DNA from 4 places in the Pseudomonas cistanchae genome. Region 1 is predicted to be linked to each of the others. Evidence: predicted binding sites of a transcription regulator. Region 1 holds the regulator's gene; each other region holds the start of a gene.
What was found. Region 1 encodes FliA, which starts transcription of late flagellar genes. Its sites were predicted from a motif close to CTAAAGTTTNNNNNNNNNNNGCCGNTAA; they were not measured.
Positions count from the first base shown of each region.

Region 2: the regulator FliA is predicted to act here: its motif matches at 1,529-1,556, upstream of motA (flagellar motor stator protein MotA).
Region 3: the regulator FliA is predicted to act here: its motif matches at 1,361-1,388, upstream of ACX0MV_RS06590 (flagellar protein MotY).
Region 4: the regulator FliA is predicted to act here: its motif matches at 1,282-1,309, upstream of ACX0MV_RS08845 (methyl-accepting chemotaxis protein).

Region 1 covers NZ_JBTLWN010000005.1:119,299-122,506, forward strand. The annotation lists gene ACX0MV_RS14925 (protein phosphatase CheZ) at 1-594, opposite strand, end outside; gene ACX0MV_RS14930 (chemotaxis response regulator CheY) at 614-988, opposite strand; gene fliA (RNA polymerase sigma factor FliA) at 1,148-1,894, opposite strand; gene fleN (flagellar synthesis regulator FleN) at 1,891-2,721, opposite strand; gene flhF (flagellar biosynthesis GTPase FlhF) at 2,836-3,208, opposite strand, start outside.
Region 2 covers NZ_JBTLWN010000001.1:792,380-795,587, reverse strand. The annotation lists gene motB (flagellar motor protein MotB) at 1-611, opposite strand, end outside; gene motA (flagellar motor stator protein MotA) at 622-1,473, opposite strand; gene ACX0MV_RS03625 (HDOD domain-containing protein) at 1,593-3,104, shown strand; gene ACX0MV_RS03620 (rhodanese-like domain-containing protein) at 3,152-3,208, shown strand, end outside.
Region 3 covers NZ_JBTLWN010000001.1:1,444,408-1,447,615, forward strand. The annotation lists gene rnt (ribonuclease T) at 1-120, opposite strand, end outside; gene pyrC (dihydroorotase) at 180-1,226, opposite strand; gene ACX0MV_RS06590 (flagellar protein MotY) at 1,425-2,345, shown strand; gene ACX0MV_RS06595 (argininosuccinate synthase) at 2,468-3,208, shown strand, end outside.
Region 4 covers NZ_JBTLWN010000002.1:427,811-431,018, reverse strand. The annotation lists gene ACX0MV_RS08855 (amidohydrolase family protein) at 1-641, shown strand, start outside; gene ACX0MV_RS08850 (DUF3859 domain-containing protein) at 706-1,167, shown strand; gene ACX0MV_RS08845 (methyl-accepting chemotaxis protein) at 1,375-3,000, shown strand; gene fabB (beta-ketoacyl-ACP synthase I) at 3,076-3,208, opposite strand, start outside.

The sequences.
Region 1 (3,208 bases):
CAGCAGGTTGCTTTCAACCTCGGTAACCAGCTGCGTGACCCGCTTGATCACCTGGCCGGTGAGGTCCTGAAAATCCTGGGCTAGCAGAATATCGTTCAGGTGACCTGACAGGGCTCCGCTGCTGCGTTCACTCAAGGCAAGAAAATGCTCGATGCGCTTGGCCAGCTCACGGAAGCCATCGGCGCTCAGCTCGCGTCGCATGAAACGGCCCCACTCCGCGCTCAAGGCCTGAGCCTCGTCGCCGATGCCATTGACTAGCGGTGCACTCTGCTCGACCAGATCCATGGTCCGATTGGCCGCTTTCTCGGTCATCGTCACCACGTAGTTCAGGCGCTCGGTCGCGTCGGTTATTTGCGACACTTCAGTGGCATGAGGTACCCGTGGATCAATCTGAAAATTGACAATGGCGTTATGTAATTCGCGGGTCAGCTTGCCCACTTCAACGTACAAGCCATGATCGCGGGTCTTGTTGAGTTCGTTAATAACCTGAACCGCTTCGCCAAAGTTGCCTTGTTCAAGGCTATCAACCAGCTGGCGAGCGTTGTGTTTCAAGGACGACTCGAAGTCGTCCAGGGGATGATCATCATGTTCCATAAAACCCTCGCGGCAGACATCAGCCGTTAACCCGCTCAAAGATTTTCTCAATCTTTTCCTTCAGCACTTGGGCCGTGAAGGGCTTGACCACGTAGCCATTAACCCCCGCTTGAGCAGCTTCGATAATTTGGTCGCGCTTGGCTTCCGCGGTCACCATCAACACCGGCAACTGCTTCAGGCGCTCATCCGCCCGTACCGCGCGCAGCAGATCGATACCGGTCATGCCGGGCATGTTCCAGTCGGTCACCAGAAAATCAAAACCGCCGCTTTGTAACATCGGCAGTGCCGTGGTGCCGTCATCGGCTTCCGCGGTGTTGGTGAACCCCAGATCACGCAAAAGGTTCTTGATGATCCGTCGCATCGTCGAAAAATCGTCAACGATGAGGATTTTCATATTTTTGTCCAAGTCGACCTCCGTACCGTCCCGAACGTAACCAGCACCTGGCTACGCCTTTTAATCATGAAACCGGCCTGGCGGGCCGTTGCAAAAAATCTGTATGGCTAAATCGACAAGCCAATATCTACCAGCCCGCTCTGCAACGACCGCTGCTTTCTAGTTCGCGCGCCACTCACCCAGGCGTGCACGCAACCGCGCGGCGCACTGGCTATGCAACTGGCTGACACGCGATTCGCTAACCCCAAGTACTTCACCAATTTCTTTCAAATTCAGTTCTTCGTCGTAATACAGCGCCAGCACCAGGCGCTCGCGCTCTGGCAGGTTGGCAATCGCATCGGCCAGGGCCGTTTGAAAGCGTTCGTCTTCCAGATCGCGAGAAGGTTCGGTGTAGGCGGAGCTGGCATCTTCACGCAACCCGTTGTGCTCGCCGTCCTGCAGAAGGTCGTCGAAACTGAACAAACGGCTGCCTAAAGTGTCCCCCAGAATGCCGTAGTAATCCTCGAGACTCAATTGAAGTTCGGCCGCAACCTCTTGATCTTTAGCGTCGCGGCCCGTTCTGGCCTCAATTTTTCGGATGGCGTCGCTGACCATGCGGCTGTTGCGATGCACCGAACGCGGGGCCCAGTCGCCTTTGCGAACTTCGTCGAGCATCGAGCCACGTATGCGAATGCCGGCAAAAGTCTCGAAACTCGCGCCCTTGCCGCCGTCGTATTTTTTTGACGCTTCGAGCAGGCCGATCATGCCGGCCTGAATCAGATCATCAACCTGCACACTCGCCGGCAAGCGCGCCAGCAGGTGATAGGCGATGCGTTTTACCAGAGGCGCGTAGCGCTCGATCAGTTGATGCTGGGAATCCTGTGCTTGCGCTTTGCTGTACATAAGGAGTCCAGTAGCTGCTGTCATGTGGCCGAATCCGCAATCGGTTGGCGTACCAAGCGTTCGACGAAAAACTCCAAATGACCGCGTGGGTTGGCCGGCAGCGGCCAGGCATCGACTTTCTGCGCGATCGCCTTGAATGCCAATGCGCATTTGGAGCGCGGAAATGCTTCGTAAACCGCACGCTGTTTCTGTACGGCCTTGCGTACCGATTCGTCGTACGGCACGGCACCTACGTATTGGAGGGCCACGTCGAGAAAACGATCAGTAACTTTAGTCAGCTTAGCAAAGAGATTGCGTCCTTCCTGGGGACTGTGGGCCATATTGGCCAGAACCCGAAAACGGCTCATGCCATGGTCACGATTGAGCAGTTTGATCAGCGCATAGGCGTCGGTGATCGAGGTCGGTTCATCGCAGACAACCACCAGCACTTCCTGAGCCGCGCGCACGAAGCTCACCACCGAGTCGCCGATACCGGCTGCGGTGTCGATGATCAACACGTCGAGATTGTCGCTGATGTCGCTGAACGCCTGGATCAGCCCGGCATGCTGCATATGGGTCAGTTGCACCATGCTCTGGGTGCCCGAGGCTGCCGGCACGATCCGAATACCGCCCGGGCCCTGCAGCAGCACATCGCGCAGCTCGCATTCGCCACTGATGACATCTTCCAAGGTGCGCTTGGCGGTCAAGCCGAGCAGCACGTCGACGTTGGCCAGACCCAGGTCAGCATCCATCAGCATCACTCGCCGCCCCAGATCGGCTAGAGCAAGGGACAGATTCACCGACACATTGGTCTTGCCGACGCCACCCTTGCCGCCGGTCACCGCGATCACCTGTACGGGATGCTTACCCATGTTATCTACACACCTTGTCTATCTTCGACTGAAGCCATGTGGCTGCTTGCGCTGCAACGAACCACGACACGAACATACTATGCCTGATCTCAACGACCACGGCTGCGCTAGCAATCAACCTGCACGACGCGCTGGCTGCTGGTAGAGCCCGGCAAACACCTCGGCCATTGCATCTTCGCTTGGCGCCTCGTCGGATTGCAGGCCAACTGCGCGGCTCACCAACTGGTGGCTGCGCGGCACTTGCAGATCATCCGGAATACGCGGGCCATCCGTCACGTAGGCTACCGGCAGGCGCTGGCCAATGGCCAGACTTAAAACTTCACCGAGGCTGGTGGCCTCGTCCAGCTTGGTCAGAATGCAGCCGGCCAGGCCGCAATGCTTATAACTATGGTAGGCCGCTTTAAGTACCTGGCTCTGGCTAGTTGCCGCCAATACTAGGTAATTCTTCACTTTTAGGCTGCGCGAGGCGAGGCTTTCCAGTTGCATG
Region 2 (3,208 bases), on a different contig from region 1:
CTGACGCTGATCTTGTTTGGCACCGCCTTGATGGTGTCCGCCATGGCCAGCAGGATGTCTTCGAAATAGGGCTGCAGGCGCGCGCTGCCAAGGTCGAACATCGGCCGGTTTTCCGCATCGGTAATCTGGATACGCAAGCCGTCCTGGGTGATTTCAAACAGGATCTGATCCTTGAAGCGCTGCAGCTGCGGGTTTTCCTCGACCTTGTTCTGCAACTCCTGCAGCAGCAGCTCCAGCCGCTCGCGCTCCATTTCTTCTGCCAGGGTTTCGGCCTGTTCAAGATCGACCTCGGCCTGTTCGCTGTCCTGCTGGCTCTGCTCCTGCTGGTCTTGCGGTTCAGGATTCAACGTGCGGTCAGGCGCAGGAGTTGGCGAGCCGCCCAGGTCGATGACGTAGGGGCTGGCGCTTTCGGAAAAGCCGATGGGGTCTTTAAAGTAGCCGGAAATCAGCTTCTTCTGCTCCGGCGTGGCCACCGACATCAGCCACATCACCAGAAAGAAGGCCATCATCGCCGTCGCGAAGTCGGCGAAGGCAATTTTCCACGCGCCGCCGTGGTGGCCGCCGGCAACCTTCTTGACGCGTTTGACGATGATGGGCTGATTGTTTTCCATGAGTCAGCCGTCAGCCCCCGCGCATCGCCTGCTCAAGCTCGGTAAAGCTTGGGCGGTGCGCCGGATAAAGCACCTTGCGGGAAAACTCCACAGCCAGCGAGGGCGGCATGCCGGACGCCGAGGCAACCAGACCGGCCTTGATGGCTTCGTAAACATTCAGTTCTTCCTTGGCATCGTGCTCGAGCGCGCCGGCCAAGGGGCCGAAGAAGCCGTAGGACGCCAGGATACCGAGAAAGGTACCCACCAGCGCCGTACCGACTTTCTGGCCGATTTCCGCGTTGTCCGCCTCGGCCAGAATCGACATGGTGATCACGATGCCCAGTACGGCGGCGACGATACCCATGGCCGGCATGCCGTCGGCAACCTTGGCGACCGCGTGGGCGGGGTGATCGAGATCTTCCTTCAGGCTGGTAATTTCCATGTCGAACAGCGCTTCCAGCTCATGGGGCGCCATGTTGCCGGATGACATGATGCGCAGGTAATCGCAGATGAAGGCGGTCATGCGTTCGTCTTTGAGAATTGCCGGGTACTTGCTAAAAATCGGGCTGGCAGCCGGGTCTTCGACATCGGCCTCGATGGCCATCATGCCCTCGCGGCGACTCTTGTTGAGAATCTCGTAGATCAACTTCAGCACGTCCAGGTAATACGCGTGGGTAAAGCGCGAACTGAACATGCTCAACGACTTCTTGAAGACATGCATGAACATGCTGCCAGGGTTGGCCTGAAGGAAAGCCCCCAGCGCCGCACCGCCGATGATCAGAACTTCGAAGGGGTGGACCAACGCCATGAACTGGCCACCGGAAAGCATGAAACCGCCCAGCACACTGGCGAGCACAACGATAATGCCGATTATTTTTGCCATAAGGAAAACGTGCCAAAGCTGAGGAAAAAAGGGTTACGCAAAACAACCCTTCTATTTATCGGAAGTTATGCGCGAGACTATAGCCAGTTAAGGCTAAAAGCCAGCTTGGCTCAACCCGCATGCCCACACCTACACCGCTACCGCGCACCCTAGTGGCCTGGCTGAAACAGCTGGAAGAGCCGCGCCTGCCCGTGCCCGCAGAAAGCCATCTGAGCGTGCTGCAGGCACTGGCCGACAGCCGCAAGTCGCTGCGCGATATTGCTGAGCTGATGCACCACAGCCCTGCCATCGCCCTGCGCGTGATGCTTGAAGCCAATCGCCCAAGCAAGGGCTCCGGCGAGCCTGCGCAAAGCCTGGAAAGCGCCCTGAGTCGACTGGGCCTGCAACGCACCGCAGACATGCTCAAGGACCAACCCACGCAGACTGTCGAGCAAATCCCATTGGGCCTGCGCCAGCTGCAGCTGATCAGCCACCACGCGGCGCAACAAGCCAACGGCCTGTTCGCCGGACGCCTGGCGCGACTTTGGCAGGAAATCCACTGGGGCAGCCTGCTGTTCCTCGCCCCCATCTGGACCTTGCTCGGCACCTACCCGCAGCTGTTCGATACCTGGGAGCAGCGGGTGCTGGTTGCCGGAGAGCCCGCCGCCAAAATCGAACGCGAACTGCTTGGCGTTCCGCTCCTACAACTCTGCCTAAAGCTGGCGGAGCAGTGGCGCATGCCCGAATGGATCATTCTTGGCTACCGGCTGCTGGTGAACGATCGACGTTTATTGGTCAAGGCGCTGCACATCGCCCGTGACAACCAGCACCCGCTGCACCAGCAACAACTGCTCGACGCAGATCCGACGCTGCGACGCTGGCTGACCCAGCCTGCCAATTGCATCCTGCTGGCCAACGGCCTGGCGCTCAGTTCGCATTTCGCCTGGAACGATGCGCACAGCTTGCGCTGGCAACGCCTCGCCGGGCTTTACCTGCAGTTGTCGCTGGACGAGGTACAGCAGCAGGTGCACCAGAACGCCGCGCAGCATGCTCGCCAACAACCGCACCGCGATCTCTGGCACCCTGCTGAAGCGCTGCTATGGCCTTGGGATACTCGCCATCTGCGCGCGAAGCAGGAGTCGAAGCCTCCGCAGATAAGCACATGGAAGCAGCAATGCACCTCGCTGCTGGCGCAACCCAGCGCGTTCAGCAATGTGCTCCAACTCACCGCGTGTGCCCGCGATGCGCTGCAGGCCTGTGGCATGCAGCGGGTACTGGTGCTAATCGCGGACCGCACCCACAGCCGGCTGCTGGTCCAGCAACAGGCGGGGCTCGACAAGTCGGCGAACGCCTTGAGCCTCGACCCGCAGCAGAGCCAGGTGCTGCGGCACCTGCTCAAGGAGCCGGCGCAGCTGCGCCTGAGTCCGGCCAATATGGCGCAATTCTCCGCACTGCTGCCTGGCTCGCTGAAAGCCTTGTTCCCCAGCGAACATCTGCTGATCCGCTCGCTGGCCAGCAACGGCCGCGTGGTCCTGCTGATCTTCGCCGACCAGGGGGGTACACCAATCAGTGAGCCCAGCCTGCAGGCCTTCGGTAAAACCGCGCAATGTATTGAGCGCGCCCTCGTCAGCTTTGCCGGTCGCGGTCGCTGACCTTTCCGCTACAATCCGCTGCGTCTTCCCTATTCAAGAGCCCCCGCATGAGTGCTTTCGCTGCATTGCCGATGGTCATCGAACCGGCCGATCTAGCCAGTCGT
Region 3 (3,208 bases), on a different contig from region 1:
TTGCTCGTCCATGGCCACCGTGGTGGCTGCGATTTCCAGCAGCGCATCGGTGGCGCAGTTGAACCCGCCCGTTTCCACGTCAACCACGACAGGCAGATAACCCCGGAAACGCGCGGCCATCGGATGACGCGGCCCTGACGGCGCGCCAGCGTCCTGATCATCTTCGTAAAGGTCTTCGCTCACAGGGTTTTCTCCAGCAGGCGCCAGCGCAGGGTTTCGCCGGCACGCAGGGGAATGACGCTTTGCTCGCCCAGCGGCAGACTGGCAGGAGCGGTCCAGTCTTCGCGGATCAGGGTGATGGTCTCGCTGTTGCGTGGCAAACCATAGAAGTCCGGGCCGTTCTGGCTGGCGAAAGCTTCCAGCTTGTCCAGTGCGTTGCGCTGCTCGAAGGCTTCGGCATACAGCTCGATGGCAGCAAAGGCTGTGTAGCAACCGGCGCAGCCGCAAGCGGCTTCCTTAGCGTGTTTGGCGTGGGGCGCCGAATCGGTACCCAGAAAAAACTTGGCGCTGCCGCTGGTGGCGGCGTCGAGCAGGGCGTCCTGATGCACGTTGCGCTTGAGAATCGGCAGGCAGTAAAAGTGCGGACGGATGCCGCCCACCAGCATGTGATTGCGGTTGTACAGCAGGTGGTGCGCGGTGATGGTGGCGCCGACGTTGGCTGGCGCAGCGTTGACGAACTCGACCGCGTCACGCGTGGTGATGTGCTCGAACACCACCTTCAACGTGGGGAAGCGAGCGACTACACGGGTCAGGTGTTCATCGATGAAGAATTTCTCGCGGTCGAACACATCGACTTCGCCGCGCGTCACTTCACCGTGCACCAGCAACGGCAGACCGACCTCGGCCATGGTCTCGAGTACCGGGAATATCTTGTCGATGCTGGTAACCCCGGAATCGGAGTTGGTGGTCGCGCCAGCCGGATAGAGTTTTGCTGCGTGCACGAACCCGCAAGCCTTGGCCGCGCGAACGTCTTCGGCGCTGGTCAGGTCGGTGAGATAGAGCACCATCAAGGGTTCGAATCGGCTGCCAGCAGGGCGAGCATCAACGATCCGCTGGCGGTAGGCATCGGCTTCACTGGCATTGCGGACTGGCGGCACCAGATTGGGCATGATGATGGCGCGGCCGAACGTGCGCGCGACATCGGCGACGGTGTGCGGCAGCACGGCACCGTCGCGCAGGTGGATATGCCAGTCGTCGGGACGCAGCAGAGTGAGGCGGTCGGTCATGAAGATTTCCAGGCGGGTAAAACGTGTTGGGAATGCTACCGGAAAAGGCCTGCCAGGGCACGCCGAAAGCGGCTGTTCGGCGCTCCAGTGGCCCGTTGCCACGATTATTCGCCGTTGCCTGATCCCTATGCCGCCTCAAGTTTTTCCCCGCCACGACGATACCCCGAGGGAACGCCGTTATTCCTCGTGGAGCCTGCCGTGCGACAGCTTTATCTACCTTTGCTCAGCCTGCTCGCCAGTTTGCCTCTTACGCAGTCAGCTGGTGCTATCAGCTTTCAGACCCGACTGGAAAAAGTCGAGTGGCAGGTCGCAGGCGATCAGTTCGAATGCCGGCTGTCGCAACCGATCACTGACTTCGGTGCCGGGGAGTTCGTTCGCCGGGCGGGAGAGCAGGCAACCTTTCGTCTGCAGGCGCGCGAGCGCTGGCTGGGCGCGGGTTCCGCCACGCTGCTGGCCGCCGCAGCACCCTGGCAACCGGGACGCGGCGACATTAACCTCGGTTCGGTTGCAATCGGCAGTGGAGAGGTGTTGTTCAACAGCACCGAAGAGCAGGGCGCACGGCTGATCACGGGGCTGCTGGAAGGGCGCAGCCCACTGGTGCGGCACCGCACTCCCCATGGCAGCAATGGCCTCGAGGTTCGCCTGCTCCCGGTTAAATTCAATAAGGCCTATAACGAGTACCTGGGCTGCACCGCCAAGCTGCTGCCAGTCAATTTCGAGCAGATCCGTCAGTCCCAGGTCGGTTTTCCCGGCGGCGGCGTTGATCTGGACCCCATGGCTCAGGCCAAGCTGGACATCATCCTGTCCTTTATCAAAGCCGACCCCAGCGTCAACCGCATCCAGCTGGATGGTCACGCCGACAACAGCGGCAACCGCCTGACCAACCGTGACCTGTCCCGGCGCCGCGCATTGGCGGTGATGGAGTACTTCAAGGCCAACGGCGTGCCGGCCGAGAACATCACCATGCGTTTCCACGGCGAACGCTATCCGCTGGTGCCCAATACCAACGAAGCCAACCGGGCGAAAAATCGCCGAGTCAGCCTGCGCCTCGATCGCGCTCCGGAAGCAGCGCACGTGGCTCCTGGCGAAACAGCGAGCGCGCCTGCAGCTAGCTCCTGAAAATGCCCGACGGCGGACGGACAGCTGTCGCCTGGTCGTCTCAAGCTGTCGCGGCCCTGTAAATTGACTGCCAAGGCCAGTAGAATCACGGGTTTTCCCGCACAACCCCGTGGAGTGATGGCATGGCCGACGTAAACAAGGTAGTCCTGGCGTATTCCGGTGGCCTGGACACTTCGGTAATCCTGAAGTGGCTGCAAGACACCTACAACTGTGAAGTGGTGACCTTCACCGCTGACCTCGGCCAGGGTGAGGAAGTCGAGCCGGCCCGCGCCAAGGCCAAGGCCATGGGCGTCAAGGAAATCTATATCGACGATTTGCGCGAAGAGTTCGTCCGCGACTTCGTTTACCCGATGTTCCGCGCCAACACCGTCTACGAAGGCGAATACCTGCTGGGCACCTCAATTGCCCGTCCGCTGATCGCCAAGCGCCTGATCGAAATCGCCAATGAAACCGGCGCTGACGCCATCTCCCACGGCGCTACTGGCAAAGGTAACGACCAAGTGCGTTTCGAACTGGGCGCCTATGCGCTCAAGCCGGGCGTGAAAGTCATTGCCCCATGGCGCGAGTGGGACTTGCTGTCGCGCGAGAAGCTGATGGATTACGCCGAAAAGCACGCGATCCCGATCGAACGTCACGGCAAGAAGAAGTCGCCGTATTCCATGGATGCCAACCTGCTGCACATCTCCTATGAAGGCGGCGTGCTGGAAGACACCTGGACCGAGCACGAAGAAGACATGTGGAAATGGACTGTCTCTCCCGAGGCAGCGCCGGACGTACCGACCTATATCGAGCTGACCTACCGCAAGGGCGATATCGTCGCCATCGACGGCAAGGAAATGAGCCCGGCGACCGTGCTGGCCGAA
Region 4 (3,208 bases), on a different contig from region 1:
CGCACATTCGGCGCATGCTCGAACTCGACCCGGGACTGTGGCAGGGGATCGGCGAGATCTTCACCCGCCACGACGACCTGACCGCGTTGATCCATGGCGATGCGCCGCGTGCCAGCAACGAGGCGCTGGCGCGGGTTTTCCACCTGGCCGCTGAGTTCGACCTGCCGGTGATGCTGCATTCCAACATCACCTCCAAGCGCGAGCGCAACCCGCTCTATCTGCAGGAAATCGAAGAGCCGCTGCGCAATCATCCGCACGTTCGCTTCATCTGGGCGCATGCTGGCACCAGCATGGAAATCCACCGGCACCAGAAGAAACTGGATTTCCTGCTGCCGACCCTGGAGCGGATGCTTGAGGAGTACCCCAATCTGTACATCGACCTGTCCTGGACCATGTTGCGGCCTTATCTGCTCGACAAGCAGGGGCGCGCCGATCCGCAATGGGTGCGCCTGGTTAGCAGCTATCCGGCGCGCTTCATGCTCGGCTCCGACGTGGTTGGTCGTTTCGACAGCCTGGGCGAATACATGACGGGCTTCGATCCGTTTCTCGATGCGTTGCCCGAAGCGGTCGCGCATCAGGTGGCTCACGACAATTTCCTCGCCGTTTTGCCGCGTCGGGTGCAGGCGGAGCTGCTCGACTGAGCTGTCATTTTCCTGTCATGCCGGTGTCATAGGCTCGCCTCCATTCAAAACCGGGGAGCGAGCTATGCGATACAACCGTTTCAGCCTACTGATGGCGTTCATGCTGAGCGCCCCTCTGGCCAGTGCCGAGGTCCGCGTCGAAGGTGCGGTGGAGTATGGGATCTTCAGCCAGTACGAAGACTTCGAGCCAGGGCAGCGGGTGCTGACTCGCAGCAACCAGGAGATCCAACGCACCGACGTGATTCCCGCCAAGCTGGGCACCAAGTTCGGTGTGCGTTACAGCCTCGCCGGCAAGGTGATCAACGATTCACCACTGACCTTGCTCTACCTTACGCCGGGTGTCGTCACGGCCGAGGGCAAACGCCATGACAAGTTCGTCGTCACCCAGGCGCTGGTTCCTGGCACCGCCCAGGAAGTCATGGCGTTCGAGTTCAGCGAGCCCCATGAAATAGTCGCCGGAACCTGGCACTTCATGGTGTTTCAGGATGACCGCAAACTGGTCGAGCAGCGTTTCGAGGTGCGCTAAAAGGTATCGAGCGATGCCTGCTGGTTGCCGTTCCGCTTGCCAGCGAATCCGGACTGAATCGCGATGACCACTCATCGAACTGAGGTCCGGCATCGCTTATTCCAACTATTTTTTCTTCAGCCGCAAGGCTATCTGCCGATAGCAGGGCGAACGCGCTCTACTCTGAATTTTCAGATAGCTATCTAATCGTCGCTGAAGGGAAAGACCATGTCGCTTAGAAACCTCAATATTGCTCCGCGCTCGGCGCTGGGGTTCGGCCTGATAGGCTTGATCGTTCTACTGTTGGGACTGTTCGCGCTGAACAAGATGGCGGATATGCGCAAGGAGGCGGATGCGGTCGACAACGTCTGGCTGCCCAGCATCACTGCTCTGGCGGAGCTGAATGCCAGCATGTTGCGCCTGCGCGCGCTGACGCTGCGCATGGTGGTCATCGAAGACCAGCAGGTGGTCAACAAGACCGGGCAAACCCTGGCGCAGTTGGCCATAGAGGTCGGGCAAAAGGATGCCGAGTTCGAAAAGCACCTGTCCTCCAGCGAAGAGCGCGCTGCCTATCAGCGTTTCAAAGAGGGCATGATTGGTTACCTGCAGCTTCAGGCGCAAGCTGTCGAGCTGGTCAAGCAGGGGCAGCGTGATCAGGCCGTCGCCATCCTCAATGGTGAAATCAACGGCTATGCAGACACCCTGACCATGGCATTACGGGAGCTGCTGGTGATCAACGAGGAGGGCGCCGACCAGGCTGCGGCTCGAGCCAACGAGGCCTACGAAAGCGGCTTTTTCTGGGTGATGGTCACCATTGTCCTGGCGGCCTTGATCACCACGCTATTGGCCTGGCTGTTCACCCGCAGTATCGTCGGGCCCCTGGGCGAAGCCGTGCGCGTGGCCGAGACGGTGGCCTCGGGCGACCTGACCCAGCGCATTCAGGTCGAGGGCAAGGACGAGCCTGCTCGTCTGCTCACATCGCTCAAAGCCATGCAGCAGAACCTTCGTTCGACCATCCAGAGCATCGCTGACTCATCCAGCCAGCTGGCCTCGGCCTCAGAAGAGCTGACTGCGGTCACCGAAGACTCGACACGCGGCCTGCATCAGCAGAACAACGAAATCGAACAGGCGGCAACGGCGGTCAACGAGATGACCACCGCTGTCGAAGAGGTTGCGCGCAATGCGGTGACCACCTCGGAAGCTTCGCGCGAATCCGACCGCACCACCCAGCGTGGCCGCGAACAGGTGCGCCAGACCGTCGACTCGATCAGCCACCTGGCCGATGACGTGACCACTACCGCCGACCAGGTCGAGCAACTGGCTGACAAGGTGCGCGATATCAGCCAGGTGCTGGATGTGATTCGTTCCATCGCCGAGCAAACCAATCTGCTCGCGCTCAACGCCGCCATTGAGGCTGCTCGGGCGGGCGATGCCGGGCGTGGGTTTGCCGTGGTTGCCGATGAAGTGCGGGCACTGGCGCATCGCACCCAGCAATCAACCCAGGAAATCGAGCAGATGATCAGTGGCATCCGCCAGGGCACCGATCAGGCGGTCAACGCGATGCAAAGCAGCAACAGCCGCGCGCGTTCGACCCTCGATGTGGCCAAGGCCGCCGGGCTCGCGCTGGAAGAAATTGCCGCGGCTATCTCGGAGATCAACGAGCGCAACATGGTGATCGCCAGTGCCTCGGAAGAGCAGGCGCAGGTTGCCCGTGAGGTCGACCGCAACCTGGTAAATATTCGCGATCTATCGCTGCAAAGTTCAGCGGGGGCCAACCAGACCAGCGCTGCCAGTCAGGAGCTGTCGCGCCTGGCGGTTGCGCTTAGCAACTTGATCTCGCGTTTTACCGTCTAGGGAGCAGTGGCGGTGTAACCGATCTGGCAAGAAAAAAAACGGCGCCCTGGGGGGCGCCGTTTTTTGTGTGCTGATTTACTGACCGGTCCAACGTTTCATGACCAGGGTGGCATTGGTGCCACCGAAGCCGAAGCTGTTGCTCATGACCGTATCGAGCTTGGCGTTCTCGACGGTACTGCGCTGGATCGGCAGGTCAGCGATTTCAGGG